DNA from 4 places in the Allobosea sp. BE125 genome. Region 1 is predicted to be linked to each of the others. Evidence: predicted binding sites of a transcription regulator. Region 1 holds the regulator's gene; each other region holds the start of a gene.
What was found. The regulator PhoB, encoded in region 1, activates phosphate uptake and scavenging genes when phosphate is short. The targets are predictions, from matches to a motif close to TGTCATNNANCTGTCAT.

Region 1 (5,103 bases):
TCCGGGCTCGACCATTGCCTCGCGCATCGCCAATGAGTTCAACGAGGCGCTCGGCCTGCAGCTCAACGCGCTGATCGCGCTCGGCTGCATCCTGTTCTTCGTCACCTTCGTCGTCCTCGTCATCGCGCGCATCCTCGTCTCGCGCGTCAAGACCTACTGATAAGGCAGGCCGATCATGAGCATGACGACCCCCTCCATCGCCTCCCAGACGCCCCATGCCGAATGGGGCCGCGTGCGCCCCGCGCGCCGCACCGCCGACAGGGCGATGAAGCTGATCGCCTCCGGCTTCACCTTCCTCGCCATCTTCGTGCTGTTCTGGATCCTCGGCATGCTGATCGTGAAGGGCGTCGGCGGGCTTTCCCTCACGACCTTCACCCAGGTCACGCCCGGCCCCGGCTCCGATGGCGGCGGCCTTGCCAACGCCATCGTCGGCTCGATCGTGCTGACCTTCCTCGGCATCGCGGTGGCGACGCCGATCGGCGTGCTCGCCGGCACCTATCTCGCCGAATACGGCAAGGGCTCGCAGCTCGCCAATCTGATCCGCTTCATCAACGACATCCTGCTCTCGGCGCCTTCGATCCTGATCGGCCTGTTCGTCTACGTCATCCTGGTCGAGCCGTTCCGCGGCTACTCCGGCTGGGCCGGCGGCGCCGCGCTCGGCATCATCGCGATCCCGGTCATCGTGCGCACCACCGAGGACATGCTGCGGCTGGTTCCGGGGCCGTTGCGCGAGGCTGGTGCTGCGCTCGGCGCCCCGCCCTCGGTCGTCATCACCAGCGTCACCTGGCGGGCGGCGAAATCGGGCATGGTCACCGGTATTCTGCTGGCGCTCGCCCGCATCGCCGGCGAGACCGCACCATTGATCTTCACCGCGCTGAACAACAATTTCTGGTTCTCGCCGACGCTCTCGGGCGGCGTCTCGAACCTGCCGGTGACGATCTACCAGTTCGCCTCCGCCCCTTACGAGAACTGGCAGCAGCTCGCCTGGGCCGGTTCGCTGATCATCACCGTCTCGATCCTGCTGCTCTCGCTGATCGCGCGCCGTATCGTGCGCGGCAGCAAGTGAACGGCTACCCTGAACCCTCGTCGCGTTCGATCTGAAGGAAGAAGTCGATGCTTTCGACGCTGGAACTGAGCCCGCAAACGCTCGATGCCGAAGCCCCGGTCAGGATCGCGGTCAAGAACCTCGATTTCTACTACGGCGAGCACAAGGCGCTGAAGAACGTCAATCTCGATTTCCGTGACCGTCACGTCACGGCGCTGATCGGCCCCTCGGGCTGCGGCAAGTCGACCCTGCTGCGCATCTTCAACCGCATCTATTCGCTCTATCCCGAGCAGCGCGCCACCGGCGAGGTCATGCTCGACGGCCGCAACGTCATCTCCAACGATGTCGACGTGAACGAGCTGCGCTCGCGCATCGGCATGGTCTTCCAGAAGCCGACGCCCTTCCCGATGTCGATCTACGACAATGTCGCCTTCGGCATCCGGCTCTATGAGAAGCCGCCGAAGTCGGAGCTCGACGACCGCGTCGAGGGCGCGCTGCGCCGCTCCGCCCTCTGGGACGAGGTCAAGGACAAGCTCAAGATGTCCGGCATGGGCCTCTCGGGCGGCCAGCAGCAGCGCCTGTGCATTGCGCGCACCATCGCGCAGAAGCCGGAGGTGATCCTGTTCGACGAGCCGACCTCGGCGCTCGATCCGATCTCGACCGGCAAGATCGAGGACCTGCTGGAGCAGCTCAAGACCGATTTCACCATCGTCATCGTCACCCACAACATGCAGCAGGCGGCGCGTATCTCGCAGTACACCGCCTTCATGTATCTCGGCGAGGTGATCGAGTTCGCGCCGACCAACACCATCTTCATGAACCCGCACAAGAAGCAGACGCAGGACTATGTCACCGGCCGCTTCGGCTGACTGTCGAACCCTGTTTTCGCTCCCAGAGGATCCGCCGCGATGACCGAACATATCGTCCGCTCCTACGACGCCGAACTCGAGGGGCTGCGCCGCAGCCTCGCCGAGATGGGCGGCATGTCCGAGCGCATGCTCGGCGATTCCACCGTGGCGCTGGTGCGCCGCGACACCACGCTCGCCCAGAAGGTGATCAGCGCCGACCAGCGCCTCGACAACCTCCAGCGCGATGTCGAGGAGCGCGCGGTCCTGACCATCGCCCGGCGCCAGCCGCTGGCGAACGACCTGCGTGAATTGATCTCGGCGATCCGCATCGCCGCCGACATCGAGCGCGTCGGCGATCTCGCCAAGAACATCGCCAAGCGCGCGGTCGCGATCTCCGGCCAGTTCCAGCCGCCGCACCGCGCCGTGGTCGGGCTCGAGCATATGAGCCGGCTCGTCCAGGCCCAGCTCAAGGACGTGCTCGATGCCTATGCCGCGAGCAACGAGCAGAAGGCCATGGAGGTCTGGCGCCGCGACGACGAGATCGACGCGCTCTACACCTCGCTCTTCCGCGAATTGCTGACCTATATGATGGAAGATCCGCGCAACATCACCTTCTGCACGCATCTCCTGTTCTGCGCCAAGAACGTCGAGCGCATCGGCGATCACACCACCAATATCGCCGAGACGATCCACTATCTCGTCACCGGCGAGTCGCTCGACCTCAACCGCCCGAAGCTCGACACCACCGACATCAATGTCGAGGCCACGGCCGGTCAATAACGTTCGTCATCGGAAACGCACATGCCCGCACGCATCCTGATCGTCGAGGACGAGGAGCCGCTCACCCTGCTCCTGCGCTACAATCTCGAAGCCGAGGGTTTCGAGGTCGACAGCGTCGCGCGCGGCGACGATGCCGAACTGCATCTGCGCGACCACACGCCCGACCTCGTCCTGCTCGACTGGATGCTGCCGGGCCTGTCGGGCATCGAGCTCTGCCGCCGCCTGCGCACGCGCAGGGACACGGAGCGCGTGCCGATCATCATGCTGACCGCGCGCGGCGAGGAGACCGAGCGCGTGCGCGGCCTCGCCACCGGCGCCGATGACTACGTGGTCAAGCCGTTCTCGCTGCCTGAACTGATCGCGCGCATCCAGGCGCTGCTGCGCCGGGCGAAGCCTGGCCATGTCGCGGGGCTGCTTGCGGCCGGCGATCTCGAGCTCGACCGCACGACGCGCCGCGTCCGCCGCTCCGGCGCGGAACTGCATCTCGGCCCGACCGAATTCCGCCTGCTCGAATTCCTGATGCAGGCGCCTGGCCGGGTCTATTCCCGCGCACAGCTTCTCGATGCCGTCTGGGGTCGCGACGTCTATATCGACGAGCGCACGGTCGACGTTCATGTCGGGCGCCTGCGCAAGGCGATCACGCCCGGCGACGCAAAGGACCCGCTGCGCACGGTGCGCGGCGCGGGCTACGCTTTCGACGAGACCTTCGCGCGGGGGTGATGCTACGTCATTCTCGGGTTTGACCCGAGAATCTCCATTCGCATAAAGCACCATTCGGTTCGGCATGAGATGCTCGGGTCAAGCCCGAGCATGACGATCGCGCTTGACCCGCGCCCCTGCCGGCTCCAAGCCCTCCCGATGCAAAATAAATCCATCGCGATCATCGGCGCAGGCCCCTCCGGCCTGATCGCCGCCGAGCGGCTGTCCGCCGCCGGCCACGCCGTTACGGTCTATGACCGCATGCCCTCGCCGGCGCGCAAATTCCTGCTTGCCGGCCGCGGCGGGCTGAACCTGACCCATTCCGAGCCGCTCGATCAGTTCCTGACGCGCTATCGCGGCGCGCAGGCCTGGCTCGAACCGGCGATCCGCGCCTTCCCGCCGCAGGCTTTGCGCGATTGGGCCGACGCTCTCGGCGCCGACAGCTTCATCGGCACGAGTGGGCGCGTCTTCCCCAGGGTGATGAAGGCCTCGCCCCTGCTGCGCGCCTGGCTGCGCCGGCTGGAGGGGCAGGGCGTGACATTCGCTCCGGGCAGGCTCTGGACCGGCTGGAGCGCCGATGGCGCGCTCGCCTTCCAGACCCGCGATGGCGGCGTCGAAACGATCCGGCCCGGCGCGACCTTGCTGGCGCTCGGCGGCGCGAGCTGGCCGCGCCTTGGCTCGGATGGCGGCTGGGTGCCTCGGCTCGCAGAGCGTGGCGTCAGCGTCGCGCCGCTGCTGCCGGCCAATGGCGGTTTCACCGTCGCCTGGTCGGCGATGATGCGCGAGCGCTTCAGCGGAGCGCCGTTGAAGCGCATCGTCATCCGTTTCGGTGAGCGTCAGGCCACTGGCGAAGGGATGATCGATGCCGACGGCATCGAGGGCGGGGCGGTCTATGCGCTGTCGGGCCTGCTGCGCGAGGCGATCCTGCGCGAGGGCAGGGCGGCGGTCACGCTCGACCTGCGGCCCGACATGGAGACGGCGCGTCTCATCGAGCGTCTGGCGAAGCGCCGCAAGGGCGAGACGCTGAGCAACCATCTGCGCAAGGCGGCGGGCCTGTCGCCGGCTGCGATCGCGCTCCTGCGCGAGGCGAGCCCGGGCCTGCCTGAGGACGCAGCAGCCTTGGCGGCGCTGATCAAGGCTGCTCCCCTCACATTCACCGGCCTCGCCCCGATCGCGCGCGCGATTTCGAGCGCCGGCGGCATCGAAGCCGGCGCGGTCACCCCCGATTTCATGCTGACGGCGCTGCACGGCGTCTTCGTCGCCGGCGAGATGCTGGACTGGGAGGCCCCGACCGGCGGCTACCTGCTGCAGGCCTGCTTCGCCACCGGCGTCGCGGCGGCGGCCGGGCTGGAGGCTTGGCTGAAACAGAGACAAGTCGGGCGCGGGGAACCCTTCTCCTGTAAGGAGAAGGGCAGGGATGAGGTGTCGGCCCCTTGACTAGCAAAGCGCCGAGCTAACCACGCGCGGCGGTGAGGCTGTGCTCCACGCGGATAACGGCCGACACCTCACCCTACCCTCTCCTTACAGGAGAGGGTTCTCTGTCGAGGTTCCGCCCCCCACCAACACAGGAGAGGAGCTCTCCGCAGGCCCCCGAAGCCGGACCTCACGCGTCGTGAGGTGAGGCCATCCCGCGCTCGCGGTCCCGGGTCAGCTCATAGATGGCGCCGAGATCGTGGCTCACCAGCATGACGGCGTCCTGGCTCAACGGCTTGGCCTGGACCGCTCCACTGG
Region 2 (5,103 bases), on a different contig from region 1:
GCATAGGCCTCCCAGAAGGCTGCAATGGCGCGTTCCAGAGGCACGGAAGCAGCCAGTCGCTCGGCCGAGCGCTCGATCACGCGCGGCGGCAGCGCCTGGGAGCGCTCGATGACCGCTTGCGGCGGCTCCTTCAGTTCCCAGACCAGCCGGAGCTTCGAGAGCCCGAGGATGATGTAATAGGTCGGATCCCACTGCCACCAGCGAAAGCCCTGGCGCACGCTGTACTGATAGGCGTGATGGTTGTTGTGCCAGCCTTCGCCCATGGTGATGACCGCCAGCCACCAATTGTTGCGGCTCTCGTCGCCGGTGACATAGTCCTTGTCGCCATGCACATGCGCCAGGGAGTTGATGCAGAAGGTGGCGTGGAAGACGCAGACCGTCGACCAGAAGAAGCCGACGAACAGCCCGGCCCAGCCATCGATGGCAAAGCAGATCAAGGCGAGCAGGATCGCGGGCGCGATCTCGAAACGATGGAGCAGGCGCAATTCCTGAAACTTCGTCAGGTCCGTGATCGTCGACGGGTCGAAGCGGTCATGGCCGCGGGCGAAGATCCAGCCGAGATGCGAATAGGCGAAGGAGGTCAGCACCGGCGAATGCACGTCGTGCTCGGTGTCGGCGTAGCGGTGATGGTGCCTGTGCTTGGAGGCCCACCAGAGCACGCTCTTCTGCGCCGTCGACTGCGCCAGCAGCGCCAGCAGGAACTGCCCGAAGCGGCTGGTCTTGTAGGTCCGGTGCGAGAAATAGCGGTGATAGCCGCCCGTCACGGCAAACATCCGCAGCCAGTACAGGCCGATCGCCAGCCAGACCGAGGTCCAGGTCACGCCGCTCCAGATCGCGCCCAGACAGGCGAGATGCGCCAGCACGAAGGGGATGGCGGCGGGGTAGACGATGTCGCCATCGTCGTGAGGGGTCTCGATCTGGGACAAGTCATTTCTCTGATCTGAATGGCAGGCTGCGAGGGTGGCGCTGTAAGGGTGGCGCTGCACGACAAGAACAGGACCGGCAAGGCTCGCGCAAGTGCGGTATTATGATCCAGCCATCGCCGTCGCGGCGTTCAGCGGCTTCCTGCGCAGGCAAAGCCGGAGAGCCAGGGCAGCGATCAGCACTGTGATGAAAGGCCAGTAGAACGGGTCCATGACCGCGCGCTTGCCGAAGGTTACCATGAAGCTGAGCCAGATGTAATAAGCCCCGCACAGATGGAGCCAGCGCCAGGCTTTCGGGCCGATCATGGCGGCGGTTCTGTCGAACGATGTTGCGGCCATGGCGAGGATGAAAAGATAGGCGAGCCCGCCCGAGATCAGAGTTCCCGTGTTGCTGAGCTGCTCGAACAGGGTCGGGGCCGTGCTGGCCAGGGCGATGATGGCAAGCCCGTGCAGGCCATGGGACAGGGCGAAGGACAGTCCGAGATAACGCCGGTTCCGCCTTTGCCAGCGTGTCCAGATAGTGGGGCAGGCCTGGAACAGGGCCGAGGCCGTGAAAGCCAGGCAGAACAATACCAGGGACGTCCGCGCCGTGATGCGGATGACCAGCCTGATGCCGTCGCTTCCGCCCGACGAGGTGGCAAGCGCGGCAAGCACGCCCAAAACCAGCCCGGATGCGAGCAGCCCAAGGAGGGGCCAGCCTTCCAGCAGGCCTGCCGGAAATGATGGCTTCGGCTGGTTGCGTGCGATTGTCATGTCGGGGCCGTTTCGTGAGAGGTGTGCGTCGCTGTAAGCGACGATTGCATCCGCGGTCGCTCCAGGCAATGAATGTAATCGATGATTACATGATTGTGATGCAAGGGCGCTTCTCCTATTTTCGGAACGGGTTTCCGGCTTTACTGGCGGGTTTCCTCCTGCGGCGGAACGTGCACTAGCTTCGCTCCATGAGCACCGTGAAACCGACTCGGACAGGAGACCGCGAGGCGGGTGAGGGCGGTTCGGCCTATCATCACGGCAATTTGCGCGAGGAACTCGTCGAGCAGGCGCTCAAGCTGGCTGAGGAGGGGGGCCTCTCGGCGGTGAGTGTCCGGGCGGCGGCGCGATTGGCCGGGGTCTCGCCGGCAGCTCCGTTCCGCCACTTCCCGGACAAGATGACGCTGATGACGGCGGTGGCCGAGGAGGCTATGCGGCGCTTCAGGGCCGAAATCGCGCTGGCGCTCGCGCAGGAGGTGGCTGACGATCCGATGCTGCGCATCCGCGCCATCGGGCGGGCTTATCTCGATTGGGCCAGACGCAATCCGACCCATTTCGAAATCATCTCGTCACGGCGCTCGATCGATTTCGAGGGATCGCCGTCGCTGGGGCGGGAGAACGCCGAAATCCAAGCTCAGATCGAAGCCCTGTTGCTGGAGGCGGCGCAACGCGGGCTTCTGCGTTGCAACGACAGGCACCTGATCCAGATCGCGGCGCGTGCGTTGGTGTATGGTCTGGCGCGCATGCTGGTCGATGGCCATTTCCCGAGTTGGCAGGTCGCCGATGCGGAGATCGAAGGAACCATGGCCAAAGTGCTCGATTTGTTTGTGGACGGGCTGGTCAAGGAGCGGGCCGCGTCCTGAACCGTGATCCGGCAGATGCAATGGACATGAAGGCCGGGATCGAATGTCATCGAAGCGTCACGCTAGGGTGGCTTCAAGAGCGGACGGGATCGAAGCGGCGGAACTGACGCGGCAAGAGCGGCGGCAGGGGCAAAAGCGAAGCAGATGAACGCGCAAACGGCAGAAATCATGGACCTCGACATCCCCGCCATTGACGCCCTCGGCGCTGATACCCCGCTGCGGCAATCGCCCGCCCGCTTCATGAACCGCGAGCTGTCCTGGCTGCAGTTCAACCGCCGCGTCATGGAAGAGGCCTCGAACCGCAATCACCCCCTGCTGGAGCAGCTGCGCTTCCTCTCGATCTCGGCCGCCAACCTCGATGAATTTTTCATGGTCCGCGTCTCGGGCCTGCGTGAACAGCTCAAGGCCGGCGTGGTCACGCGCAGCCAAGATGGCCTGACGCCGGCCGAGCAGCTCGCAGAGCTGGGCAAGGCGGTCTCGGCGCTGACGGACGACCAGCAGGCGCGCTGGGTCGAACTGAAGCGCGATCTGCATGAGAACAAGATTCACCTGCTCGAGCCGAGCGAGGTCGGCAAGCAGGAGCGGGTCTGGCTGGAGGATTATTTCCTCCACTACATCTTTCCGGTGCTGACGCCGCTGGCGATCGATCCCGCGCATCCGTTCCCCTTCATCCCCAATCTCGGCTTCACGCTCGCGCTGGCGCTGGAGAGGATCAGCGACGGACGCCAGCTCGACGCGCTGATCCGCGTGCCGATCAAGATGGACCGCTTCATCGAACTGCCGGATCTCGGCCGCGAGGGGCTGCATCGCTTCATCACGCTGGAGGATGCGGTCTCGCTGTTCATCGGCAAGCTCTTCCCGGGCTATGACGTCAAGGGCACCGGCTCGTTCCGTGTCATCCGCGACACCGATCTCGACATCGAGGAGGAGGCCGAGGATCTGGTGCGCGTCTTCGAGACCATGCTGAAGCTGCGTCGGCGCGGCGTCGTCATCCGGCTCGAGGTCTCGACCGGCATGCCGGCGCATCTGCGCAAGCTGATCGTGCGCGAGCTCAAGGTCGACGCCGACGAGATCGTCGATGTCGCCGGCATGATCGGCCTCAACGAGCTCTCGCAGCTCGTCGGCGTCGACCGCTCCGACCTCAAGTTCAAGCCCTACAACGCCCGCTTCCCGGAGCGCATCCGCGAACATGCCGGCGACTGCTTCGCCGCGATCCGCCAGAAAGACCTGATCGTCCACCATCCCTATGAGAGCTTCGACGTCGTCGTGCAGTTCCTGCAGCAGGCGGCACGCGATCCCAGCGTGGTCGCGATCAAGCAGACGCTCTATCGCACCTCGTCGAACTCCCCGATCGTGCATGCTCTGGCCGAAGCGGCGGAGGCCGGCAAGTCGGTGACCGCGCTGGTCGAGCTCAAGGCGCGCTTCGACGAGGAGGCCAATATCCGCTGGGCCAAGGATCTGGAGCGCGCCGGCGTCCAGGTCGTTTACGGCTTCATCGAGCTCAAGACCCACGCCAAGCTGTCGATGGTGGTGCGCCGCGAGGCCGGCCAGCTGGTGACCTATTGCCATATCGCAACCGGCAACTACCACCCGATCACGGCGCGCATCTACACCGACGTATCCTTCTTCACCGCCGACCCGGTGATGTCGCAGGATGTCGCGCGCATCTTCAACTTCATCACCGGCTATGCCGAGCCGGCCGAACTGGAGAAGATGTCGGTGTCGCCGGTGGGGCTGAAGCAGCGCCTGCTCTCCGACATCGCCGAGGAGGTCGCCCATGTGAAGGCCGGACGCAAGGGCGCGATCTGGGGCAAGTGCAATTCGCTGGTCGATCCCGAGATCATCGACGCGCTCTATGATGCGAGCCAGGCCGGGGTCGAGATCGACTTCGTCGTGCGCGGCATCTGCTGCCTGAGGCCCGGCGTTCCCGGGCTGTCCGAGAACATCCGCGTCAAGTCGATCGTCGGCCGCTTCCTGGAGCACACCCGGGTCTACGCCTTCGGGGCAGGCCACGGCCTGCCTTCGGCCAAGGCCAAGCTCTACATCTCCTCGGCCGATCTGATGCCGCGCAATCTCGACCGTCGCGTCGAGGCGCTGACGCCGATTCTGAACGCCACGGTCCACCAGCAGTTGCTCGAACAGATCATGCAGGCCAATTTCCTCGACAATGAACAGAGCTGGACGATCTTGCCCGATGGCGGTTCCCAACGCATTGTCCCGGCCCCGGGCGACGAGTCGTTCAACGCCCATAAATATTTCATGACCAATCCGAGCCTGTCCGGACGTGGAAAATCCCTCTCCAACTCCAGCCCCAGGAGCCTCCCCAAGCGGGCGGCCAAGAAGAGCTGAGATGACCGGCATGGGCCTCGTTGCGGGGCGGTTGAGCCTTGGCGAGACGATCGCCATCATCGACATCGGTTCGAACTCGGTTCGCCTCGTCGTCTATGAGATGCTGGCGCGCTCGCCCGCTCAGGTCTTCAACGAGAAGGAAATGGCGGGGCTCGGCCGGCAGGTCGCCACCACCGGCCGGTTGGCCGAGGACGCGATGGAACGTGCGCTCGAGGCGC
Region 3 (5,103 bases), on a different contig from region 1:
AGCAGGACCGGGATCGTCAGGCCGCTGAAATAGGCGTTCTTCTGCATTGCGTCGCTGTCTCGAGAATGTCGTCAGAAACGAGATCAAACTGATCGTATATCCGCGCCGTCATCCTGGCCGTAGCGAAGCGGAGCGCCGGGATCCATCGTAGTGCACTGAGCTTTGCGATGGATCCCGGGACGACCTGCGGTCGCCCAGGATGACGGCGAGGTTGTTAGAACACGACTCAACGCGCCGCGGTGCGCTCGAACTGGCGCAGCATCTGGTTGCCGCGCTCGACGGCTGCGTCCAGCGCCGCCTTCGGCGTCTTCTGCCCGTTCAGCGCCGCTTCGATCTCCTCCGACCAGATGTCGCGGATCTGGACCAGGCTGCCGAAGCGCAGGCCGCGCGAATTCTCGGTCGGCTCCTTGTTGGTCAGCTCCAGGATCGGCGTCTCGAGATAGGGCTTGTCCTTGTAGAAGCCGGACGCCTTGACCTTCTCATAGGCCGCCTTGGTGATCGGCAGATAGCCGGACTCGGTGTGCAGCTTCACCTGGCGGTCGACATCCGACAGGAAGGTGAAGAACTTGGCGACGCCCTTGTATTCGTCGGCCTTCTTGCCGCCCATCACCCATAGCGAAGCGCCGCCGATGATCGAGTTCTGCGGCGCGCCCGTGGCTTCGGGGTAATAGGGCATCGGCGCATTGGCCCAGTCGAACTTGGCGTTCGCCTTGACGTTGCCGAAGAAGCCCGAGGAGGTCAGCATGATCGGGCATTCGCCCGAGGTGAAGCGGCCTTCGCCATTATTGGTGCGGCCGGAATAATCGTAGGTCTTGTCCTTCTGCAGCTCGACCAGATTGGTCAGGTGCTTGACGAAAAGCGGGCTGTTGAAGTTCAGCACGGAGTCGAAGCCGTCGAGCCCATTGGCCTTGGTGGCGATCGGGATGTTGTGCCAGGCGCCGAACTGCTCGATGTTGGCCCAGGTCGCCCAGGCATTGGTGAAGCCGCATTTATCCCAGCCGGCGGCCTTCAGTTTCTTGCCGGCCTCGAACACCTCGGGCCAGGTCTTGGGCGGCGCGTCGGGGTTCAGGCCCGCCTTCTTGAAGGCGTCCTTGTTGTACCACATCACCATCGAGGACGAGTTGAACGGCATCGAGAGCATGTCGCCCTTGGCCGTCGAGTAATAGCCGGTGATCGCAGGCAGATAGGCCTTCGGATCGAATGTTTCGCCGGCTTCCTTCATCAATTCGAAGACGGGCTTGATCGCGCCCTTGGCCGACATCATCGTGCCGGTGCCGACCTCGAAGACCTGCAGGATATGCGGCGCGGTGCCGGCGCGGAAGGCGGCGATGCCGGCATTCAGCGTGTCGGGATAGGAGCCCTTATAGGCGGGGACGACCTTGTAGTCCTTCTGCGAGGCGTTGAAATCCTCGGCGAGCTTCACCACCACGTCGTTATTGGCGCCGGTCAGTGCATGCCACCACTGGATCTCGGTCTGCGCCAGGGCAGGAGCTGCGCCCGCAAGCACGAAAGCGGCGGCCGAGATCAGGATCGTCGATTTCACTGTCATAGATGTCGTCTCCCTTATCCACCCTTGCGCGCGGCATGGCGGCTCTTGTCGTTGGTGCGCAAGCTAGCATGAAGCGCAGGTGACGTTTCAACGACAAAAGGATGACGCTCGCCAAGGGGCTGCTCGGCGGTTTCCCCAGTCTTGACCGCTCGCAATCTTGCTGGCGCGCATCCCTGGGATGAGGGCCCATGCGCAGGGTAGGGCTTGCGCAAATGGCCGGAAGCGGCTGTTCTCCGCACCCCACTCTACCGTGCCGATGGAACATCACGATGACACTCGCTTTGACCCCCGAGAATACGCTGCCGGCCGATGCCGCAACCGCCGCGCTCGTCGGTCGCGCCTGGCTGCCGGCTGTCGCCGGGCCTGCGGTCGTGGTCCTGCGGGAGGGAGAGCTCGTCGATGTCACGCGCGCCTTCCCGACCATGCGCGATCTCTGCGAGGCGCCCGAACCCGCCGCTGCATTGAAGGCCGCGAAGGGGGAGGCGGTCGGCTCGCTTGCCGAGATCCTGGCGAACACGCCGATCGACGGGCGTAACCCGTCAAAGCCCTGGCTGCTCTCGCCGCTCGACCTTCAGGCCGTGAAGGCGGCCGGCGTCACCTTCGCGGTCTCGATGCTGGAGCGTGTGATCGAGGAGAAGGCGCGCGGCAACCCGGCCGCTGCGGTGGCTATCCGCGAGGAGATCGGCAAGCTCATCGGCGACGATCTCTCCAAGCTCAAGCCCGGCTCACCCGAAGCGATGCATCTCAAGGAGGTGCTGATCAAGCAGGGCGCCTGGAGCCAGTATCTCGAGGTCGGCATCGGGCCGGACGCCGAGATCTTCACCAAGGCGCCGCCGATGTCCTCGGTCGGCACCGGCTTCGACGCCGGCCTCCACCCCGCCTCGACCTGGAACAACCCCGAGCCGGAGATCGTGCTGATCGTCGCCTCGACCGGCGCGATCGTCGGCGCGACGCTCGGCAACGACGTCAATCTGCGCGATGTCGAGGGCCGCTCGGCGCTGCTGCTCGGCAAGGCCAAGGACAACAATGCGGCAGCGGCGGTGGGCCCTTTCATCCGCCTCTTCGACGCCGGTTTCTCGCTCGATCATGTCCGCAAGACCACCGTCTCGCTGACGGTCAAGGGCGAGGACGGCTTCACGCTGGAAGGCTCGTCCTCGATCGCGAAAATCAGCCGCGATCCGGCCGACCTCGCCAAGCAGATGCTCGGGCCGCACCATCAATATCCGGACGGGGCTGCGCTCTATCTCGGCACCATGTTCGCGCCGATCAAGGATCGCGACACGGTGGGCGGCGGCTTCACCCATAAATACGGCGACATCGTCACCATCGCCGCGCCCGAGCTAGGCGCGCTGGTCAACCGCATGCGCCGTACCGATGAGTGCGAACCCTGGACCTTCGGCGCCTCGCATCTGATGCGCAGCCTGGCCAAGCGCGGGCTGCTGTGACGCAAGCGACGATCCTCGTCACCGGCGAGGCGATCGGCGACTTCATCCCGCGTGACGGCGAGGGCCGGCATTACGAGGCGGTGCTCGGCGGCTCCGGCTTCAACGCCGCGCTGGCGCTCGCCCGCTTCGGTGCGAGCGTTGCCTATGCCGGAGCGCTCTCGACCGATGCGCTTGGCCGGCGCTTTCGCACGGCCCTTGCCACCGAGGGCATTGATGCCGGCCTGGTTCATGACAGCGCGCGTCCAAGCGCCATCGCTGTCGTTGCTCCGCTCGGACCCGGAGGCGTTCCTGAATTCGGGCTTTATCTCGACGGCACGGCTCATGCGGAGCCGGAAGGGACGCCACGCTCCTGTCCTCCCGGCGTCATCCACCTCCACGCCACCTCCTTTGGCGCGACCGTCGGCCCGTCCGGCGCGGCGACGTTGGCGTTGATCGAGAGCGCGAAGGCGCAGGGCGCGAGCATCAGCTACGACGTCAACATCCGCGCCGCGGTGCTGCCCGAGCGGGCGGTTGCGACGGCGTTGATTGAACAGCGCATCGCGCTCGCAGACATCGTCAAGGTGAGTCTGGACGATCTCGCCTGGCTGCACCCCGACTGGTCGGCCGAGAAGGTCGTGGCGCATTGGCGTGGACTTGGCGCGAGTGGACTTGGTGCGGCATGCGTGCTGGTGACACGCGGCGGGCAGGGCGCGTCCTGCCACAGTGCCGAGGGCCTGATCGAGAGCGCCGCGCCATCCGTTGACGTGGTCGATACGGTCGGAGCCGGTGACACCTTCATCGGCGGCGTCCTGGCCGTCTTGGCAACACGCGGTCTGCTCGGGCAAAATCTTGCGTCGGCGACACGCGGCGATCTCCAGGCCGCTCTGGCTTTCGCCTGCGATGTTGCCGCCGACAGCTGTACGAGACCTGGATGCGATCCGCCTCGCCGCAAGGCGACGTAGGCCAAATTGTCTTTCAACGAAACGCGCCGTCATTCCGAGCGACCGCAGGGAGACCCGGGATCCATGCCGGAACCGTTCCTGATGCGGTTCAGGCATGGATCCCGGGTAGGCGCCGCTTCGCGGCTTGTCCGGGATGACGGCGCGTTCTTATGCCAAATCGATGCGCTTCAACCTAGCGTGAGATCGATCGAAGGAAACATATCCCGATGCGCCTGAGCTATCTCGACTACCACACCTGCGGTGAGCCGGTCCGCATCGTCACTGCTGGCTATCCCGAGCTGACGGGCGCCACCATCCTCGACAAGCGCAGGCAAGCCCGCGAGCAACATGACAACCTGCGGCGCGCAATGATGCTGGAGCCGCGCGGCCATGCCGGCATGTATGGCGTCATCCCGGTCAAGGCGTCGCATCCAGATGCCGCCTTCGGCGTGCTGTTCACGCATCATGAAGGCTATTCGACCATGTGCGGTCACGCGACCATCGCGCTCGGCCGCTATGCGATCGAGCATGGGCTGGTGCCGGCGGTCGAGCCGGTGACGCGCTTCGCCATCGAGGCTCCCTGCGGGCTGGTCAGGCTTGCCTGCGAAGTCAGGAGCGGGAAGGTCGGCACCGTGACCTTCGAGAGCGTGCCGGCCTTCGCCCAGCTTCGGGACCGGGTTGTCGATGTGCCGGGTCTGGGTCCGGTCACCACCGACATTGCCTATGGCGGCGCCTTCTACTGCATCCTGCCGGCCTCTCGGCTTGGGCTCGACCTGTTCGAGACACCCGTCGCGGGGATTGTCGAGGCGGCCGCCGCGCTCACCGACGCTGTCCGCGCGGGGCCGGCGATCGCGCATCCGACCGAGCCCGATCTCGGCTTTCTCTACGGCACGATCGTCACCGACGAGGCGGGGTCGGACGAGACGAGCTTCAATCTCTGCGTCTTCGCGGAGCGCCAGATCGACCGCTCGCCGACGGGCTCGGGCGTTACCGCCCGGATGGCGCTGGACCATGCCAAGGGCCTGATTGGCACTGGCCGGACCCGGCTTTTCCGCAGCATCACCGGCGGCACGTTCTCAGGGCGCGTCCTCGGCCATGCCGATTATCCGGCGCCGGGCGCCGTGACGGTCGCGGTCGGCGGCACCGGCTATTTCGCCGGCGAGGGGGTCTTCACCATCGAGGCCGACGA
Region 4 (5,103 bases), on a different contig from region 1:
GGCTGAAGACGACGCGCAGGACCGTGGCGATCAGCCCGTCATGGCCGGGGTCAAGCTGGCCCAGGCCGGTCATGCCACGCTTGAGCATGAGCTGGGCGGCGGCGTTGGTCAGCACCGTGAACAGGATCAGGGGAATATAGGAATTCATCGGGCGATCAGGTTTTCCGCGTGGTCGGTGGACCTCTGAATGACGCGGAAATTACTTCAAATACCTTACGTTGCAGTCCTTACTTCCGCGTAACGTTAAGATGATCCTGCCGGGATCTCATAAAGTCGGAATGACTTCACTTGGAGCCGCAGCCGGCACCGGAGTGAGCGCAGGCCCTTGGCCCGCGGCTTGCTACCCAGGCCTGGGTTCGCCGACCCGTTCGACCCCGCTCGCCGCTTGACCAAGGGCTGCCTGAGGCGGCGCGACCGACATTTCGACGACGACATCTCCAAGGAGGACTTAAGACCATGAAGCGCGAAGAACTCACCGAGAAGATCCTCGACATCAAGCGCGAGAAGGGCTGGAGCTGGAAATACATCACCGCGGAAATCGGCGGCATGTCGGAGGTGCTGATTGTCGGCGCGCTGCTCGGCCAGATGAAGCTGGTCAAGCCCTTGGCGGAGAAGGCTGCGACCCTGTTCGGCCTCACGGAGAACGAGAAGCGGATGCTCAACGAGGTGCCATATCGTGGCATGGGCACGCCGATGCCGCCGACCGACCCGCTGATCTATCGCTTCTACGAGATGGTGATGGTCAACGGCCCGGCCTGGAAGGCGTTGATCGAGGAGGAGTTCGGCGACGGCATCATGTCGGCGATCGATTTCAACATCGAGTTCGAGCGCGAGCCGAACCCGAAGGGCGACCGCGTCAAGATCGCGATGTCGGGCAAGTTCCTGCCCTATAAATATTACGGCAACGAGCAGGGCATTCCCGATTACGGCTTCAAGGAAGCGTAGCCTGCCGGTTCATGGCGTCGTGCAAGAGACGGCATCGTGCAAGAGACGGAGCCGCGCGGGAGATGGCGGCGGGTGTTCAGGAGCTTGCGAATATTGTTATAGTATAACATTCATAACGTCATGAAAGCGCATGTAGTAATCGTACTGTCACATGCGCTTCCTAACGGTCGCCGGCGGATATCGAACGGGTTCGAGCGGAGACGAGCATGCGCGCGCAAAAATGGCTGATGACGATCCTGGCCACAGGGCTTGCCGGGGCCACTCCCGCGCTGTCGCAGACGATCTATCCGATCAACCGGGCTGAGATCCTCGAGGGCTCGCGCTTCGATTTCAAGGTCGAGTTCCCCAACGCGCCGACCTCGGCCGATGTGAAGGTCACGATCAACGGCAAGCCCGCCGCCGAAATCTTCGGCAAGCCGACCGCCTTCATCCAGAACGAAGAAGGCCAGAAGCATTCGGCGTTGTGGCTGCGTGGCGCGACGCTGCCGGCCGGCAACTACGTCGTCGAGGCGACGCAAGGGGCGAACAAGGCGACGGTGAAATGGGAGGTCTTCGCGACGGCCCAGCCGCGCCGGGCCAAGAACGTCATCCTGTTCATCGGCGACGGCATGTCGGTGGCGCATCGCACCGCGGCGCGGATCATGTCCAAGGGCTGGGAAGAGGGCCGCTTCAATGGCGAGCTCGCCATCGACGACATGCCCAACATGGCGCTGATCTCGACCTCCGGCAGCGATTCTATCGTCACCGACAGTGCCAACAGCGCCCATGCCTACACCACCGGCCACAAATCCTGCGTCAACGCGCTCGGCGTCTACTGCGCCAAGAACGCGCTGACGCTGGACCATCCCAAGGTCGAGACCATCTCGGAAGTGATCAAGCGCCGCAACAAGATGACGATCGGCGTCGTCACCAATGCCGAGATCGAGGATGCGACCCCGGCCTCGATGGTGTCCCATACCCGCCGGCGCTCGGACTACAACGACATCGTCAAGATGTTCTATGATGTGAAGCCCGACGTGATCATGGGCGGCGGCTCGCCGAACTTCCTGCCCAAGACGACGCCAGGCTCCAAGCGCACCGATGATCTCGACTTCATCGCCCAGTTCAAGGCGGCCGGCTACAGCATCGCCACGACCAAGACCGAGATGAATGCGGCTGCCGCGTCCGGCGCCAAGAAGCTGCTCGGCCTCTACAACACCAGCAATGTCGACGGCGCCTTCGATCTGCGCCTTGCCAAGAAGGGCACCGTCGCCAAGTTTCCCGACCAGCCGGACGTCGCCGAACAGACCAAGGCGGCGATCGACATGCTGAAGGGCAATGAGGATGGCTTCTTCCTGATGGTCGAGTCCGGCCGTATCGACAAATACAGCCACTCGCTGGATTGGGAGCGGGCCGTGTTCGACACGATCATGCTCGACAACGCCGTCAAGATCGCCAAGGATTTCGCCGGTGAACGCAATGACACGCTGATCATCGTCGTGCCGGATCATACCCATGCAGTCTCACTCGTCGGCACCTATGACGACGAGCGCTCGGGCCAGCTCCTGCGCGACAAGCTCGGCACCTATGCCGACTCCAAGGCGCCGAACTACGGTCCGCTCGACGCCGATGGCTATCCGACCAATGTCAACACCTCGCGCCGTCTCGCCGTGGTCTTCGGCACCTATCCCGACACCTGCGATACCGGTCGCCCCTTCATGGATGGCGAGCGCGTTCCGGCGGTGAAGAGTGCCGACGGCAAGACCAATGTCGCCAACGAAGCCGATTGCACCGGACCGCTGGCGACGCGCAAGGTCGGCAACCTGCCCTTCGACGCGAATTCGGGCGTGCATTCGGGCGATGATGGCATCTTGACCGCGATGGGCCCGGGCGCTGAGAAATTCCGCGGCCATAAGCCCAACACCTATGTCTTCCGCGTGATGGCGGAGGCGCTGGCGCTGGGCGGCGAGTGAGCCTGTCCTGATCCGAGGCGAATGGTCCGTGCAGCAACCGATCCTCCTCGCAAGACTGTCCCGTCGCGGGCTCCTTCAGGGGCTCGCGACGCTCGCGTTCTGCGAGACCGCCCTCGCGGACGAAGCGACGATCAGCTTCGACGGGCTCTACAAATCCTTCGGCGTGCTCGGCTTCCAGTTCTCGGATCGCGCCACGAGCCTGCGCGGGCAGGAGGTGCGCATGCTCGGCTATATGGCGCCGCCGCTGAAGCCCGAAAGCCATTTCTTCGTGCTGACGCGCGAACCTCTGGCGATCTGCCCGTTCTGCCAGTCCGATGCCGACTGGCCGGTCGATATCGTCGTGGTCTTCATGAAGGCGGTGACGCCGATGGTCAGCGCCGGGCAGAAGGTCGCGGTCTCCGGCCGGCTCGAAATCGGTTCCGCGATCGATGCCGAGACCGGCTTCGTCAGCCAGATCAGACTCGTCGATGCCAGTTTTCACGTCGCTTGACCGGCGGCCCGCGGCTGCGGCGCGGGCGCTGCAGCTGACCGGGATCAGGCTCGATCATCGTGGCGGCGATGGCCGGCCCTTCCGGGTGCTCGATCTCGCGGGTTTGACGATTCCAGCCGGCGCGCGGGTGGGTCTGCGCGGTGCCTCGGGCTCGGGCAAGACCTCGCTGCTGCATCTCGTCGCCGGGCTGATCCGGCCCGATGCCGGTTCGGTCAGTTGGGGCGACATGGTCGTCTCCGACCTGCCGGTCAGCGCCCGCGACCGCTGGCGCCAGGCGACGCTGGGCTTCGTCTTCCAGGATTTCCACCTGATCCCTGAGCTCGACGTGGCGGCGAACATCACCTTGCCCCTGACCTTCTCGCATTGGCGGATCGGGCCGGCCGAGCATGAGCGGGCGGCGATGCTCGCCGCCCGGATGGGGTTGACCGATCTCAGGCGCAAGGCCGGCGTCCTGTCGCGCGGCGAGCAGCAGCGCGTGGCGATCGCGCGCGCGGTTTTGCTGCAGCCGGCGCTGATCCTCGCTGACGAGCCGACAGCCAGTCTCGATGCTGCCCACGCCGCCGAGGTCGGAGCGCTCCTGGTCGAGGTCGCTATCGAAACCGGCGCGACCCTGATCTGCGCCTCTCACGATACGGCGCTGCTGGCGCGGATGGACCGGCGCATCGAGCTTGCGGCAGCGCCGGTCGTGCCGGTCGAGAGCGCGGCATGAACCCGTTTCCGATGGTCTGGGCCGATATCCGGGCCCTGCGCTGGACGGCGCTGGCGATCATCGTTCTGGTCGCGCTCGCGGTTGCTGTCGGGGTGGCGATCGGGGCGCAGGAGCGGGCCTTGCGACGCAGTTCGGCTGCCGCGGCCGAGGATTTCGACCTGCTGATCGGCGCGCCGGGCAGCCAGACGCAGTTGCTGATGTCGGCGGTCTATCTCCAGCCGGATGCGGTGCCGCTGATGGACGGGCGGTTGCTCAATACGCTGGCGCAGGATGAGCGTGTCGCCGGCGTCGCGCCCATCGCCTTCGGCGACGTCAGCAAGGGCTATGTGATCGTGGGCACCACGGCGGCCTTTGCCGGCCGCTGGGGGCGGTTCGCGCCCGCGCAGGGCCGGCTCTTCGCGAGGGAGGGCGAGGCGGTGCTGGGGGCTGATGTCAGCTATGGCCTCGGTGACAGCATCGCGCCGTCGCATGGCGTCCTCGGCGCAACCGGGCGCCCGGGCGTGGCGCATGAGGACGAGGTCGGGCATCGCCATGCCGGTCACGACTATGTCGCGGTCGGGCGCTTGCCGCGCCTCGGCTCGCCCTGGGACCGCGCGATCCTGGTGCCGGTCGAGAGCGTCTGGGAGATTCACGGCCTCGCCAATGGCCACGCCGTGGATGACGGGCGGATAGGGCCGCCCTTCGACGGGCCGCGGATCCCCGGCGTGCCAGCCCTGGTCGTCAAGCCGCGCAGCGTCGCCGGGGCCTATGCCTTGCGGGCGCAATATCGCCAGGGCGGCACGATGGCGTTCTTTCCCGCCGAGGTGCTGGTCACGCTCTACCGCGCGCTCGGAGATGTCCGTAGCGTCCTGGTCGCAGCCTCCTTCCTCAATGCGCTGCTGATCCTGGCGGCGGTCCTGTTGCTATTGATAGCGGTCGCAGGCCTGCGGCGGCGGCGCTATGCGATCCTGCGGGCGCTGGGGGCGCCGCGCGGCTATGTCTTGCTGGTCGTCTGGCTGGGCATGGCC

Region 2: J2Y55_RS14300 (RNA degradosome polyphosphate kinase) is a predicted target of PhoB. The motif match lies at 2,581-2,597, and genes of this name have one in related genera.
Region 3: ugpB (sn-glycerol-3-phosphate ABC transporter substrate-binding protein UgpB) is a predicted target of PhoB. The motif match lies at 1,640-1,656, and genes of this name have one in related genera.
Region 4: J2Y55_RS28055 (alkaline phosphatase) is a predicted target of PhoB. The motif match lies at 1,080-1,096, and genes of this name have one in related genera.

The regions. Positions count from the first base shown of each region.
Region 1 is NZ_JAVDTY010000014.1:141,762-146,864, forward strand. It holds gene pstC (phosphate ABC transporter permease subunit PstC) at 1-160, shown strand, start outside; gene pstA (phosphate ABC transporter permease PstA) at 176-1,066, shown strand; gene pstB (phosphate ABC transporter ATP-binding protein PstB) at 1,114-1,914, shown strand; gene phoU (phosphate signaling complex protein PhoU) at 1,954-2,673, shown strand; gene phoB (phosphate regulon transcriptional regulator PhoB) at 2,695-3,393, shown strand; gene J2Y55_RS26120 (TIGR03862 family flavoprotein) at 3,532-4,809, shown strand; gene J2Y55_RS26125 (hypothetical protein) at 4,976-5,103, opposite strand, start outside.
Region 2 is NZ_JAVDTY010000005.1:311,212-316,314, reverse strand. It holds gene J2Y55_RS14315 (acyl-CoA desaturase) at 1-926, opposite strand, end outside; gene J2Y55_RS14310 (hypothetical protein) at 1,026-1,676, opposite strand; gene J2Y55_RS14305 (TetR/AcrR family transcriptional regulator) at 1,940-2,536, shown strand; gene J2Y55_RS14300 (RNA degradosome polyphosphate kinase) at 2,681-4,885, shown strand; gene ppx (exopolyphosphatase) at 4,887-5,103, shown strand, end outside.
Region 3 is NZ_JAVDTY010000016.1:3,602-8,704, forward strand. It holds gene ugpA (sn-glycerol-3-phosphate ABC transporter permease UgpA) at 1-47, opposite strand, end outside; gene ugpB (sn-glycerol-3-phosphate ABC transporter substrate-binding protein UgpB) at 227-1,549, opposite strand; gene J2Y55_RS27210 (fumarylacetoacetate hydrolase family protein) at 1,819-2,994, shown strand; gene J2Y55_RS27215 (carbohydrate kinase family protein) at 2,991-3,935, shown strand; gene J2Y55_RS27220 (proline racemase family protein) at 4,142-5,103, shown strand, end outside.
Region 4 is NZ_JAVDTY010000017.1:33,418-38,520, forward strand. It holds partial or broken gene J2Y55_RS28045 (EamA family transporter) at 1-148, opposite strand, end outside; gene cynS (cyanase) at 457-945, shown strand; gene J2Y55_RS28055 (alkaline phosphatase) at 1,152-2,897, shown strand; gene J2Y55_RS28060 (hypothetical protein) at 2,926-3,387, shown strand; gene J2Y55_RS28065 (ABC transporter ATP-binding protein) at 3,365-4,096, shown strand; gene J2Y55_RS28070 (FtsX-like permease family protein) at 4,093-5,103, shown strand, end outside.